DNA from 2 places in the Amycolatopsis sp. lyj-23 genome. Region 1 is predicted to be linked to the other one. Evidence: riboswitches for the same ligand, from Rfam matches in the RefSeq annotation. Region 1 holds a riboswitch; the other holds the start of a gene.

Evidence for each region. Region 1 has a riboswitch for S-adenosylhomocysteine ahead of metH (methionine synthase). Riboswitches for the same ligand answer to the same signal wherever they lie in the genome.
Region 2: another riboswitch for S-adenosylhomocysteine. It lies ahead of ahcY (adenosylhomocysteinase); the one in region 1 lies ahead of metH (methionine synthase).

What each region holds. Positions count from the first base shown of each region.
Region 1 is NZ_JAJPWN010000015.1:260,086-267,227, forward strand. Features, by position in the region: gene metH (methionine synthase) at 1-2,816, opposite strand, end outside; S-adenosyl-L-homocysteine riboswitch at 2,831-2,909, opposite strand; gene ACLJPY_RS34325 (TIGR03619 family F420-dependent LLM class oxidoreductase) at 3,170-4,030, shown strand; gene ACLJPY_RS34330 (sugar porter family MFS transporter) at 4,119-5,519, opposite strand; gene ACLJPY_RS34335 (cellulose binding domain-containing protein) at 5,867-7,142, shown strand, end outside.
Region 2 is NZ_JAJPWN010000011.1:59,602-66,743, forward strand. Features, by position in the region: gene ACLJPY_RS27030 (DUF3040 domain-containing protein) at 194-457, shown strand; gene ACLJPY_RS27035 (DNA polymerase IV) at 473-1,513, shown strand; gene ACLJPY_RS27040 (TetR/AcrR family transcriptional regulator) at 1,870-2,517, opposite strand; gene ACLJPY_RS27045 (AurF N-oxygenase family protein) at 2,605-3,495, shown strand; gene ACLJPY_RS27050 (GNAT family N-acetyltransferase) at 3,536-4,018, shown strand; S-adenosyl-L-homocysteine riboswitch at 4,050-4,129, shown strand; gene ahcY (adenosylhomocysteinase) at 4,213-5,673, shown strand; gene ACLJPY_RS27060 (hypothetical protein) at 5,795-5,950, shown strand; gene ACLJPY_RS27065 (hypothetical protein) at 6,310-6,519, opposite strand; gene ACLJPY_RS27070 (Ku protein) at 6,630-7,142, opposite strand, start outside.

The DNA.
Region 1 (7,142 bases):
TCACGCAGTTCCGCGATGCCCGGCTCGACCACGCGGACGCCGGTGAACGCCGGGGCCGGCAGGCCGTCGAACGCGACCTTCTCGGGGTTCGCGCGGGCCTGTTCGAGGGTGAGCATCGGACGGCGCTGCTTGCTCGCGTGCTGCTCGCGCAGCACTTCCTGGTCCGCCCGGTTCTTCTCGGCCAGCGCGATCGAGCGGTCCGGGTCGAGCAGGTCGGACACGACGCCGACCACGCGCGAGGCGTCCAGGACGTGGACGGTCGCGTTGTCGTAGACCGGGGCGATCTTGACCGCGGTGTGCTGCTTGGACGTCGTCGCGCCGCCGATGAGCAGCGGCATCTTCAGGCCGCGCCGCTGCATCTCGGTGGCGACGGCGACCATCTCGTCCAGGGACGGCGTGATCAGCCCGGAGAGCCCGACGGCGTCGGCGCCTTCGGTCACCGCGGTGTCGAGGATCTTGCCCGCCGGCACCATCACGCCGAGGTCGATGACCTCGTAGTTGTTGCAGCCGAGCACGACGCCGACGATGTTCTTGCCGATGTCGTGGACGTCGCCCTTGACCGTGGCCAGCACGACTTTGCCCTGGCCACCGGTCGAGGCCAGCCGGCCCTCCTGGCGCGCCTTCTCCTTCTCCGCCTCCATGTACGGCTCGAGGTAGGCGACGGACCGCTTCATCACGCGCGCGCTCTTGACCACCTGCGGCAGGAACATCTTGCCGGAGCCGAACAGGTCGCCGACGATCTTCATGCCGTCCATCAGCGGGCCCTCGATGACGTCGAGGGGCCGCGCCAGCTGCTGCCGCGCCTCTTCGGTGTCTGCCTCGATGTAGTCGACGATGCCGTGGACCAGGGCGTGGGACAGGCGCTCGCCGACCGTGCCTTCGCGCCAGGAGAGGTCCACGACGCGCTTGGTGCCGCTGCCCTTGACGTTCTCGGCGAAGCTCACCAGCCGGTCGGTGGCGTCTTCGCGGCGGTCGAAGAGCACGTCCTCGACCAGTTCCAGCAGGTCCTTCGGGATGTCCTCGTAGACCGCGAGCTGGCCGGCGTTGACGATGCCCATGTCCAGCCCGGCCTTGACGGCGTGGAACAGGAACGCCGAGTGCATCGCCTCGCGCACCACGTCGTTGCCGCGGAAGGAGAACGACAGGTTCGAGATGCCGCCGCTGGTCCGGGCACCGGGACAGCGCTGCTTGATCCGGGGCAGGGCGTCGATGAACGCCTTCGCGTAGCCGTTGTGCTCGGCGATGCCGGTGGCGACGGCGAGGACGTTCGGGTCGAAGATGATGTCCTCGCCGGCGAAGCCCGCCTTCTGCGTCAGCAGGTCGTACGCGCGGCCGCAGATCTCGACCTTGCGGTCGGCGGTGTCGGCCTGCCCCTGCTCGTCGAAGGCCATCACGACGACGCCGGCGCCGTAGTTCCGGATGGTGCGGGCCTGGGCGAGGAACGGCTCCTCGCCCTCCTTGAGGCTGATCGAGTTGACCACGCCCTTGCCCTGCAGGCAGCGCAGGCCCGCTTCGAGCACGCTCCACTTGGAGCTGTCGACCATCACCGGGATCCGGGCCACCTCGGGCTCGGTGGCGATCAGGTTGAGGAACGTCGTCATCGCCTGCTCGGATTCGAGCAGGTCGGCGTCCATGTTGACGTCGAGCAGGTTGGCCCCGCCGCGGACCTGCTCCAGCGCGACGTCGACGGCGCCGGCGTGGTCGCCGGACTCGATGAGCCGCCGGAACCGCTTCGAGCCGGTGACGTTCGTCCGCTCGCCGATCATCACGAAGCCGGTATCGGCGCCGATGCCGAACGGCTCGAGGCCGCTGACGCGCGTGTGCGTGCGCGGGGCCGGCACCTCCCGCGGCGTGACGCTCTTGGCGGCCGCAGCGATCTTCGCGATGTGCGCCGGGCTCGTGCCGCAGCAGCCGCCGACCAGGTTGACCAGGCCTTCGCGGGCGAACCCGCCGACCAGCCCGGCCGTCTCCTCCGGGGTCTCGTCGTAGCCGCCGAACGCGTTCGGCAGGCCGGCGTTGGGGTGGCAGGCGACGTAGGTGTCGGCGAGCCGGGAGAGCTCCTCGACGTGCGGGCGCATCTCGGCGGCCCCGAGCGAGCAGTTCACGCCGACGACCAGCGGTTTCGCGTGCTCGATCGAGCTCCAGAACGCCTCGACGGTCTGCCCTGACAGCGTCCGGCCGCTCAGGTCCACGATCGTCACCGAGATCCACAGCGGCAGCTGCGGCGCGACCTCCCGCGCGGCGGCGATCGCGGCCTTGCAGTTGAGCGTGTCGAAGATCGTCTCGACCAGCAGCAGGTCTACGCCGCCCTCGGCGAGGCCGGCGATCTGCTCCGCGTAGGCCGCCTTGACCTGCTCGAACGTGACCGCCCGGTACGCGGGGTCGTCGACCTTGGGCGAGAGGCTGAGGGTGACGTTGAGCGGGCCGATCGACCCGGCAACGAACCTGCCGCCCGCTTCGTCGGCGGCCTGGCGGGCCAGCTGCGCGCCACGGACGTTCATCTCGTGGACGTAGGCCTGCAGGCCGTAGTCGGCCTGGCCGATGCTGGTCGCGGTGAAGGTGTTGGTCGTGGTGATGTCCGCGCCCGCGGCCAGGTACTGGCGGTGGACGTCGAGGATGACGTCCGGGCGGGTGAGGTTCAGCAGGTCGGGGTCGCCGGTGACGTCGTGGGTGTGCTCGCCGAAGCGGTCGCCGCGGTAGTCGGCCGGGGTCAGCCCGGCGCCCTGCAGCATGGTGCCCCAGGCGCCGTCGAGGACGGCCACCCGCTGGTCCAGCAGCGCGCGCAACCTGGCTTCGGACTCGTGCGGGGTGTTCACCGGCAGCCTCCCTCGGTCGGGAGGCGCCCTTGCGTGGTCAGTCCCGGTCGAGCGTGGCGGACCCCGTGGTCCGTTGCAGCGCCTCTCGACCTGTGGTCCACGGTATCGGATCCGGGCCCGCGCACGCCATCCCGCCCCGCCCTCGTGCCCACGGAGTGGGACACCGTCCTTGATCGTCCACAGTGGAGCGTCTGGTCCACCCTGCACCTCCGGTCGTGCCCGCGACTGCCGGCCCCCAGTGTCCCAGCCCGCCATCGAACACCCCTCAAGGCCACTTCGCGTGGCGCTGCACTCACGCAGCGCGACCGCCCGGCCGTCTTGAAAACTGAAACACGTTCTAATACACTCCGCGGGTGGACTACGGAATCGTGCTGTTCACCAGCGACCGGGGGATCACCCCGGCGGCCGCCGCGCGCGCCGCGGAGGCCGCGGGGTTCTCGACCTTCTACGTCCCCGAGCACACCCACATCCCGGTCAAGCGCGAGTCACCCCACCCGCGCACCGGCGACGCCTCCCTGCCCGACGACCGCTACAGCCGGACCCTCGACCCGTGGGTCGCGCTGGCGACGGCGGCCGCGGTCACCTCCCGCATCCGGCTGTCGACCGCCGTGGCGCTGCCCGTGGAGAGCGACCCGATCACCCTGGCCAAGACGATCGCCAGCCTCGACCACCTCTCCGGCGGCCGCGTCACGCTCGGCGCCGGCTTCGGCTGGAACGTCGACGAGCTCACCGACCACGGCGTGCCCGGGAACCGCCGCCGCACCGCGCTGCGCGAGTACCTCGAAGCGATGAGTGCACTGTGGACACAGGAAGAGGCCGCCTACGACGGGGAGTTCGTCTCCTTCGGACCGAGCTGGGCGTGGCCGAAGCCGGTGCAGGCCCACATCCCGGTGCTGCTCGGCGCGGGCCCGGCGGAGAAGACGTTCCGCTGGATCGCCCGCCACGCCGACGGCTGGCTCACCACCCCGGCCGACACCGACCTCGACGGGCACGTGGCACTGCTGAAGGAAATCTGGCGTTCCGAAGGGCGCGTCGGTGCGCCGCGGATCTGCGCGCTCGGCGAGCGGCCGGATCCGCGGCGCCTGGCGCACTTGGCTTCCCTGGGCGTGACCGAGACGATCTTCGGGCTCCCCGACCGTTCGCCCGAAGAAGTCGAGGAGTGGATCGGGCGGTTGGCCGGGAAACTCGCCCTCGCCGGCGTCCCGGCGTCGTGACGGGTCTCCCGGCCGGCACCCGGGAGACGATCCGCCGCAACTCCCGGTGTGCGGCCGGCCGCCACACACCGGGAGCACCCCCCGGGGGTCAGCTCTCGGCCGCGACGCCCTGGCGCGCCCGCAGGTCGAGTTCGATCTGCTCCAGGGAACGACCCTTGGTCTCCGGAACCAGCCACTTGGTCAGCCCGAACAGCACCACGTTCACCCCGGCGAACAGGAACATCGAGCCGCCGATGCCGAGGGACTTCGGGTCGGAGATGATCGGGAACACCGCGCTCACGATGCCCGTCGCCGCCCAGAGGACCACGCTGCTGACGCCCATGCCCGTCGCCCGGTACTTCAGCGGGAACACCTCGGACATCATCACCCAGACGACCGCGCCCCAGCCGAGTTCGTAGCCCACCAGGTACAGCACCATCATCACCAGCATCAGCAGGCCGCGCGTGCCGGTGTCGTGGACGTTCAGCACCACCAGCCCGGCCGCCACCAGCGTCACCACCATGATCACGTTGCCGATGAGCAGCAGCGGCTTGCGGCCCCAGCGGTCCACCACGAACACGACCCACGCGGTGAACAGGAACTTCGTCACGCCCAGCAGCACGCCCGAAAGCAGGGCGGCCTGCGTGGCGAAGCCGAGGCCGATCAGCATCGTCGGGAAGTACGCGTTGATCGCGTTGACGCCGCTGAACTGCTGGCCGATCGCGAGCAGCAGCGCGACGACGACCATCGGCCGCACGAACCCGGAGAACAGGTCGCGGATCCGCGGCTTCTCCTCCGTGTCGAGCCGGATGACCTCGTGGATGGTCGCGATCTCCTCGTCGAGGTCGACGGTGCTGCCGTGCGCGCTCGCCAGCACGCGCCGGGCCTCGTCCTCCCGGCCGTTCTTGACCAGCCACCGAGGGGTTTCCGGCAGGAACACCAGCCCGATCAGCAGGACCACCGCGGGCACGATCGCGCCGGCGAACATCCAGCGCCACGCCGAAACCGGGCCGAGCCAGTAGCTGACCAGGAACGCGATCAGGATGCCCAGCACGATGAAGATCTGGTTGAGCGCGCCCATCGCGCCCCGCCACTTCGCCGGGGCCAGCTCGGACAGGTAGGTCGGGACGGTCGACGACGAAAGCCCGATCCCCAGCCCGATGATCAGGCGCGAGAGCACCAACAGCACGAACGTCGGCGAAAAGCTCGCCGCCAGCGTGCCCACGATGACCACACCCGCGGCGACCATGATGGTGCGGCGGCGGCCGAGAGCTTCGTTGGTGCGGCTGGAGAACAGCGCGCCGACGATGGCCCCGACCGACAGGCTGGCGGTGACCACGCCCTTGTCCCAGCTGGTCAGCGCCCACAGTTTCCCGATGAACGGGAGCACCCCGGAGATCACGCCGAGGTCGTAGCCGAAGAGGATGCCGCCCAGTGCACCGAAGAAGTACAACGTGGGTCGGCTGATGTGCCGCGCCGGGGCTGTCAGTGCCCTTGACGGATCGGTCATTGCCGGGTCGCCTCTTTCGTAGGTCCAGTCCAGCCAGCGGGCACCACACTCACACGCCGCAAAATGGCGGGCAAGAAGGTCCGAGGTAACAATTCAGAAACCTGATTGCCGTTCAGATATGTGACTCCGGCAAAACCGGCGTCCACCGCTCGCGAACGGCCGGCCGCCGACCCGCCGATTCCACTGTGGACAGTCTGGATCGCCGAAATCGTCGAATGCTTTACAACGGTCCGAGCGCTGGTTTACCTTCGCTCTGGAAGCGCTCCCAGACCGTGGAGGCAGAGGTGCACACCGTCGTGCCGAGAACTCATTCCCCGTCCAGGTCCCGCTCAGCGAGACGGCTGTTCGTGTCCGCGCTCGCCGTTCTGCTGCCCACCGCCCTCGCGGTCACCGTCGGCGCCCCGGCCTCCCCGGCCGCACCGGCGGCCGCCGCCACCACGTGGCGCAACGCGGAGATCGACGGCGGCGGCTTCGTCCCCGGGATCGTCTTCAACCAGACCGAACCCGGGCTCGTCTACGCCCGCACCGACATCGGCGGGGCGTACCGCTGGAACACCGCCACCGGGCGCTGGCTCCCCCTGCTGGACTCGGTCGGCTGGACCGATTGGGGGCACAACGGCGTCGTCAGCCTGGCCACCGACGCGGTCGACCCGAACCGGGTCTACGTCGCGGCCGGGATGTACACCAACAGCTGGGACCCCGGCAACGGCGCGATCCTGCGGTCGGCCGACCGCGGCGCGACCTGGCAGGCCGCCGCGCTGCCGTTCAAGCTCGGCGGCAACATGCCCGGCCGCGGCATGGGCGAGCGGCTGGCGATCGACCCCAACCGCAACAGCGTCCTCTACCTCGGCGCGCCGAGCGGCAACGGGCTGTGGCGCAGCACGGATTCCGGCGTCACGTGGGCGAAGGTGACCGCCTTCCCGAACGCCGGCAACTACGCACCCGACCCGAGCGACACGACGGGCTACCAGAGCGACAACGAGGGTGTCACCTGGGTGACGTTCGACCCGTCGACCGGGACCCGCGGCAGCACCACGCAGACGATCTACGTCGGCGTCGCGGACAAGCAGAACACCGTCTACCGCAGCACCGACGGCGGCACGACGTGGGCGCGGCTGGCCGGGCAGCCCACCGGGTACCTGGCGCACAAGGGCGTGGTCGACCCCGTTGGCGGCTACCTCTACCTCGCGACCAGCGACACCGGCGGCCCCTACGACGGCGCGAAGGGCGACGTCTGGAAGTACGCCACGAAGACCGGCACCTGGACGCGGATCAGCCCGATCCCCTCCGACAGCTCGGACGACTACTTCGGCTACAGCGGCCTGACGATCGACCGGCAGCACCCCGGCACGCTGATGGTCGCCACGCAGGTCTCGTGGTGGCCGGACGTGATCTTCTTCCGCAGCACCGACGGCGGCGCCACCTGGACCCGGATCTGGGACTTCTCCAGCTACCCCGACCGGTCGCTGCGGTACACCCAGGACATCTCCTCGGTGCCGTGGCTGACCTTCGGGACGCAGCCCGCGCCCCCGGTGCCGTCGCCGAAGCTCGGCTGGATGACCGAGTCGGTCGAGATCGACCCCTTCGACTCGGACCACCTGCTCTACGGCACGGGCGCGACCG
Region 2 (7,142 bases), on a different contig from region 1:
CCCCACCGCCGTCCGGTCCGTGACCGGCCACGTTCGAACAGCAACATAACGTGGCCGACGCCGGTCACGGAGCGCGGATCACCCGGTCGGCCCAGAGAAAAGCACGAAATCGGAAGGCGTTCGGCGGTTCGCGGGGAGGACGATTGGGTATTCGCTACGGCGATACGGCGGGTTCGGCGCCGAAGGAGGCGCGATGCTCAGTCACCACGACCGCACCGAGCTCGAGAAGATCGAGCGGACCCTGGAGCTCAGCGACCCCGATCTCGCGGCTGCCCTGCGCGACGGCCGGCGCCCGAAGTCGCGCGCGCTGCGCGGCGCCTTCCTGATCTTCTTCGACATCGCCGCCGTGACGCTGCTGGTCCTGGGTCTGGTGCTGCCCGACCCGGGCGTGACGCTGTGCGGGATCCTCGCGCTCACCGGCACCGTCTGGACCCACGTGGCGCGCCACCGGATCTGAGGCAGACTGGGCGGGGTGAAGTGGGTCCTGCACGTCGACCTCGACCAGTTCATCGCCGCGGTCGAGATCGCCCGGCACCCCGAGCTGCGCGGCAAGCCCGTCGTGGTCGGCGGCAACGGCGACCCCACCGAGCGAGCCGTGGTGGCAACGGCGTCGTACGAGGCCCGCGAGTTCGGCGTGCAGTCCGGCATGCCGCTGCGGATCGCCGCCCGGCGCTGCCCCGACGCCGTGTTCCTGCCCAGCGACCCCGACGCGTACCTCGAGGTGTCGGCGCGGGTGATGGCGGCGGTGCGGGAGCTGCCGGTGGTGCTCGAGGTGCTGGGCTGGGACGAAGCGTTCGTCGGGGCGGAGACGCCGGACCCCGAGGCCCTGGCGGCGTCGATCAAGGAGAAGATCGCGACCGAAACGGGGTTGTCGTGCGCGGTCGGGATCGGCGACAACAAGCTGCGGGCCAAGCTCGCCACCGGGTTCGGCAAGCCGGGCGGGATCTACCGGCTGACGCAGGAGAACTGGTGGGACGTGATGGCGGCCCGCCCGACCGACGCGCTGTGGGGCATCGGCGGCAAGACGGCGAAGAAGCTCGCTTCGCTGGGCATCCACACGGTGCTGGACCTGGCGGGCGCCGACCCGGCGGAGCTCGCGGCGCGCTTCGGCCCGAAGACCGGCCCGTGGCTGCGCCTGCTCGGCGGCGGCATCAGCGACGCCGAGGTGAGCGCGACGCCGTGGGTGGCCCGGTCCCGCAGCCGCGAGACGACGTTCCAACGCGACCTGACGGACCCGGCGGAGATGGCGGCGGAGATCTCGGCGCTGGCGAATCGCGTCGCCCAGGACGTCGTCGAGGAGGGCCGCCCGGCGGCGCGGGTGGCGGTCAAGGTGCGGTTCGTGCCGTTCCTGACCCACACGCACAGCATCACGCTGCCGGAGCCGACGTCGGACGCGGCGGAGCTCGACCGGGCGGCGCGGGAGGTGCTGGGGATGTTCGAGCTGACCCGCGCGGTGCGGCTGCTGGGCGTGCGGGCGGAGTTCCCGCGCGAGGACCAGGCCGCGGCCGGCTAGCGGGCGGGCCGAGCTGCGCCCAGCCCGGCTCCCAGGCGACCTCCCGGGCGGGAGGCTAAAGCCCCTCCGGCAGCGGCAACGGCCGGTCCCGCCCCGCGCGACCGGTCCACTGGCTCCCACAGTGCAACTCGAGGCGCGCGAACCAAGCTCCCACCCAAGGACCGAGGTCCTCCGCAGCCGGGCCGGCTCCAGATTCACCCCGTGCGGCCGACCCATCGAAATCCGCGACGCAGCCGCCTGGGCGCGCGAACGAAACCTCCCGTGCGAGAGTAAGGCCCCCTTCCGCGGCAAAGCCCGGTCGAGGCAAGGCTGCGTCCCGCCCGGCTCCCGGGCGAACCGGATCTCCCGGGCGAGGACTACAGCCCCTCCGGCAGCGGCAACGGCCGGTCCGGGTCCAGTTCCACTCCGCCCGCGCGCAGCATGTGGTCCAGCATCGCCCAGATCGTGCCGGTGAGCTGGGCCGTCAGCTGGGGCAGGGTCAGCGTGCCCGGGTGGTCGAGCCAGCGGGTCGTCGCCGATTCGACGTAGCCGACCAAGCCGAACGCCATCGCGTCCGCCGGGGCCGGGTCCAGGCCGAACGCCGTCAGGTACCCCGCGAACAGCGAGCTGAGGTGGCGGGCGATCGCCCCGCGGACGTCGGGGCCGTCCGGGGTGCCGCGGGTCAGGTAGCGGTGCAGGTGGGCGTGCTCGGTCAGCCAGCGCAGGTGCGTCGAGATCACCGTGGAGATCATCTCGTTCGGCGAGCCCTCGGGGTGCCACAGCGGCGCCAGGTCGGCCGTCACCAGCTCGGCCGCCCGCTGGGCGATCGCCCGGCGGAGGTCCGCCGCGTCGGAGAAGTGGCGGTACAGGCGGGTGCGGGCGACGCCGGCGCGCTCGGCGATCTGCTCGGTCGAGACGTCCGGGCCGTGCTCGGCGATGGCGGCCAGTGCGGCGTCGACGAACTCCGCGCGCCGCCGTTCCTGCTGGCCCGCCCAGCGCGTCGCCCGTCCGTCGACCTTGGTCACGGCGAAAGCCTACTCACCGGCCGCCCGGCGGTGTACGCTCCCGAACTAGCTAGTACACCGCGTACCCCCTACTTTTCGGAGGCCGCCATGGGCGTCGAGGCCCAGGACCGGGACGTCACCGCGGCTCGCCTGCTCAAGAGCTCCGCGAAGAACTCCTACGACCCGTACGTCGACATCGACTGGGACGCGCCGCTCGCCGAAGGCAAGGCGTACATGCCGCTCGAACGCGTCTCCCTCTACGGCACGGACCTCTGGGCGAAACTGACCCCGGAGCAGCGGATCGAGCTGTCCAAGCACGAGATCGCCAGCATCATGAGCGTCGGCCTGTGGTTCGAGATCGTCCTGATGCAGCTGCTCGCCCGGTACGTCTTCGACCTCGACGCGCGCACCGAGCACGCGCAGTACGCGATGACCGAGATCGGCGACGAGACCCGGCACTCGGTCATGTTCGCCCGCACCGCCGAGCGGCTCGGTGTCCCGCGCTACGGCGTCCCGAAGGTGGTGCACCGCGCCGCGAAGGTGTTCGGCGCCACCGCCGCCGGGCCGTCGATGTTCGCCAGCGTGCTCGTCGCGGAGGAGACCACCGACCGGCTCCAGCGGTCGATGATGGACGACGACGGCATCCAGCCGCTGATCCGCTCGGTCAACCGCATCCACGTCGTCGAGGAGGCCCGGCACGTCCGGTTCGCCAAGGAGGAGGTGCTGCGGGAGACGCCGAAGCTGTCGAAGGCGGCCCTGCAGCGCCACCGGCTGCGCACCGCGCTGGTCGCGTTCGGCGTGATCGACAGCATGGTCGACGCGCGGATCTACCGCAGCGTCGGGATCGACCCGCGCGAAGGCCGGGCCGCGGCGCTGGCGAACCCGCACTTCCACGAGACGCGCCGCTGGATGGCCGAGAAGATCGTGCCGTTCCTGCGCGAGGCGAGCCTGATCGGCGGCCGTTCGGAAGGCATCTGGCGACGCGCGCACCTGGTCTAAATCCCTCGCGCCCGTCCCCGGCGTCCGCCAGGCTGCCCGGGTGATCACCACCCGGACCGCCCGCGCCGGGGACGAAGCCGTCCTCGCGAAGCTCGACGAACGCACGTGGACCCCTGCCGTCTCCCCCGCGCCCGCTCCCCCGCCCGGGACACCCTTCTTCGACGACGGCACGCGCCCCGAAGACGTCCTGGTCGCCGAGCACGAGGGCGTGGTCGCCGGGTACGTGCGGCTCGGCGCGGGGTTCGGCATCCCGGCCCACCGGCACGTGGTGGTGATCGACGGGCTCGCCGTCGACCCGGACCGGCGCCGGCTCGGCATCGCGCGGCGGCTCGTCGAGGCCGCCGTCGCCGAGGCGCGCCGCCGCGGCGCCCGCAAGGTGACGCTGCGCGTGCTGGGGCCCAACACCGGCGCCCGGCGGGTGTACGAGCGGTGCGGGTTCGTCGTGGAAGGCGTGCTGCGCGGCGAATTCCGCATCGGCGGCACCGATGTCGACGACGTTCTCATGGCCCGCCCCCTCGCTTGACAGCCTCGCCGCGGCTTTGCCATCCTGGGTGCGGGCCGAGAGGCGCTGCGACGGAGATCCCCTTCCGCCACGCTCGGCCCGAGACCACGACTCCAAGGGCGCCTCCCGCGAGGGAGGTGCCTCTTTCGTTGTCTTCACCGACTTTCGTGCTGCCTCCCGAGCGCATCCCGACGAACTCCGGAGTGCACCGAAGCATGAGTGACAAACTGCAGACCCGAAACGGCCTCGACTTCGCCGTGGCCGACCTCACCCTGGCCGACGCCGGCCGCACGCAGCTGCGGCTGGCCGAGCACGAGATGCCCGGCCTGATGGCGATCCGCCGCGAGTACGCCGCCGCGCAGCCGCTGAAGGGCGCCCGCATCGCCGGGTCGCTGCACATGACCGTGCAGACCGCCGTGCTCATCGAGACCCTGGTGGCCCTCGGCGCGCAGGTGCGCTGGGTGTCCTGCAACATCTTCTCCACGCAGGACGAGGCCGCCGCCGCGGTCGTCGTCGGCCCGGAAGGCACCGCCGACGCCCCGGCGGGCACCTCGGTGTTCGCGTGGAAGGGCGAGACGCTCGAAGAGTACTGGTGGTGCACCGATCAGCTCTTCGCCTTCCCGGGCGGCCAGGCCCCGAACATGATCCTCGACGACGGCGGCGACGCCACCCTGCTCGTCCACAAGGGAGTCGAGTTCGAGGCGGCCGGCGCCGTCCCGCAGCCGTCCGAAGAGGACCCGGAGGAGTACCGGATCGTCCTCGACACCCTCCGCGCGAGCCTCGCCGCCGACGGCGACCGCTTCATCCGGATGGCCAAGGAGATCCGCGGCGTCACCGAGGAGACCACCAACGGCGTCAAGCGGCTCTACAAGCTGGCCAAGGACGGCGAGCTGCTCTTCCCCGCGATGAACGTCAACGACTCGGTGACGAAGTCGAAGTTCGACAACAAGTACGGCATCCGGCACTCCCTCGTGGACGGCCTGAACCGGGCCACCGACGTGATGATCGGCGGCAAGCGCGTGGTCGTCTGCGGCTACGGCGACGTCGGCAAGGGCGCGGTCGAGGCGCTGCGCGGCCAGGGCGCCCGGGTGGCGGTCACCGAGATCGACCCGATCTGCGCGCTCCAGGCGGCGATGGACGGCCTCGACGTCGTCGAGCTCGACGACGTCGTGGCCGACGCGGACATCTTCATCACGACCACCGGCAACTTCGGGATCATCTCGGCGGACCAGATGGGCCGGATGAAGCACAACGCGATCGTCGCCAACGTCGGGCACTTCGACAACGAGATCGACATGGCCGGGCTGGCGAAGCTGCCGGGCGTCGTGAAGAACGAGATCAAGCCGCAGGTCCACGAGTGGACGTTCCCGGACGGCCACGCGGTCATCGTGCTCTCCGAGGGCCGCCTGATGAACCTCGGCAACGCGACCGGCCACCCCTCCTTCGTGATGTCGAACTCGTTCACCAACCAGGCGATCGCCCAGATCGAGCTGTTCACCAAGCCCGGCGAGTACGCCACCGACGTCCACCGGCTGCCGAAGCACCTCGACGAGAAAGTGGCCCGCCTGCACCTCGACGCCCTCGGTGTGAAACTCACCAAACTCACGAAGGCCCAGGCGGAATACATCGGCGTCGACGTCGAAGGTCCGTACAAGCTCGATCACTACCGGTACTGATCCGAGATTGCTCCATTCGCCGTAGTTTGGTTTATCGGGAAAATGGCCATCCTCCCCGCGAGAGCGCATCCGCCCGGACGGCACGGAGCCGGGCCGGGTCTCATGCGAAGGAGTGTGTCAAGTGATCATTCTCGGTGTGATTCTCCTTGTCATCGGGTTCATCGTGGGCATCCCGGTGCTGTACACCATCGGTATCATTCTCGCGGTGGCCGGCGTGGCACTGGCCATCCTGGGCGGCACCGGCCGCCGGATCGGTGGCCGCGCACACTGGTACTGATCCCGGGACTCCCGCCACGGCCTGGCGCGGACCGGCAGCGATGCCGGTGCGCGCCGGGCCGTTCGGCCGTTCGGGACGCAGACCGCAAAAGGTAAGCGCAAAGCAAATCCGCCGGCGTTTCCACCCGGCGGATTTCTTGCGTCCTGCCCAACGCAGGGCAGCCCGACGAAAAGGGTCCTCCGGCTCCGAGGGGGAGGGAGAGCCGAAGGACCCCGTTAGTGTTAGCACATCGCCCAGCGCGTGTACACAGCTGCATACACGATCGGGTTACGAGCTCGACGGCACCCGAACACGCGCAGACCTTCCCGGCAGGCGCGGGAGCCCGGCCGGGAAGGGCCGCCCGGATCCTGGCGGGAGGCTCAGGAAGCTCGGCGCAACAACGGCTTCCCGGGTGCGGCGGCACAGCCGCACCCGCCGCCGATGCCCTGGCAGTCGACGATCAGCGCGTGCCGCAGGCGGTCACCGTCCTCACAGGCCGGTTCCGTGCACTCGGCGAATCCGCCGTCCGGGTGCACCACCAGCGTGCCGTGGCAGTGGTCGATCCCCGCGTCACAAGAAGCACACCCCACGACCGGCCGCCTTTCCGCGCTCGTGCCCGACGTGCCCCAAGGTAGGGCCGGGACGCGGCCGGTTGCGGCACTGCGGCGGCGTGTCGGCACAACCACCCGACCGGGGCCCCTCAGGCGGGCTTCGGCGCCCGCTTGCGCGCGGCCGGCTTCTTCTTCGCCGGCTCGGCGTCCTCTTCGGACGCCTCCGAAGTGGACTGCCGCGACTTCTTCGCGGCGTCCACACTGGCCTGCAGGGCCGCCATCAGGTCGACGACGTCGGCCTTGGCGGTGACCGACGCCGGCTTGGTCGTCTCGTCGCCGGCAACCTTGGCCTCGATCATCTCCTCGAGGGCCTCGCGGTAGTGGTCGTGGTACTTCTCCGGCTCGAACACCGGCTCGGCCAGCGAGTCGATCAGCGAGCCCGCCATGGTCAGCTCCTGCGGGCGGATCTGCGGCGGGTCGTCGCGCAGGAACGGGAAGTCCGGCTCGCGGACCTCGTCCGGCCACAGCATGGTCGTCATCACCAGCACGTCGGCGTGCACCCGCAGCACCGCCATGCTCTCCCGCTGCCGGACCGCGACCTTCGCGATGGCCACCTGGCTCGACTTGTGCAGGGCGTCCCGCAGCACGACGTACGGCTTCAC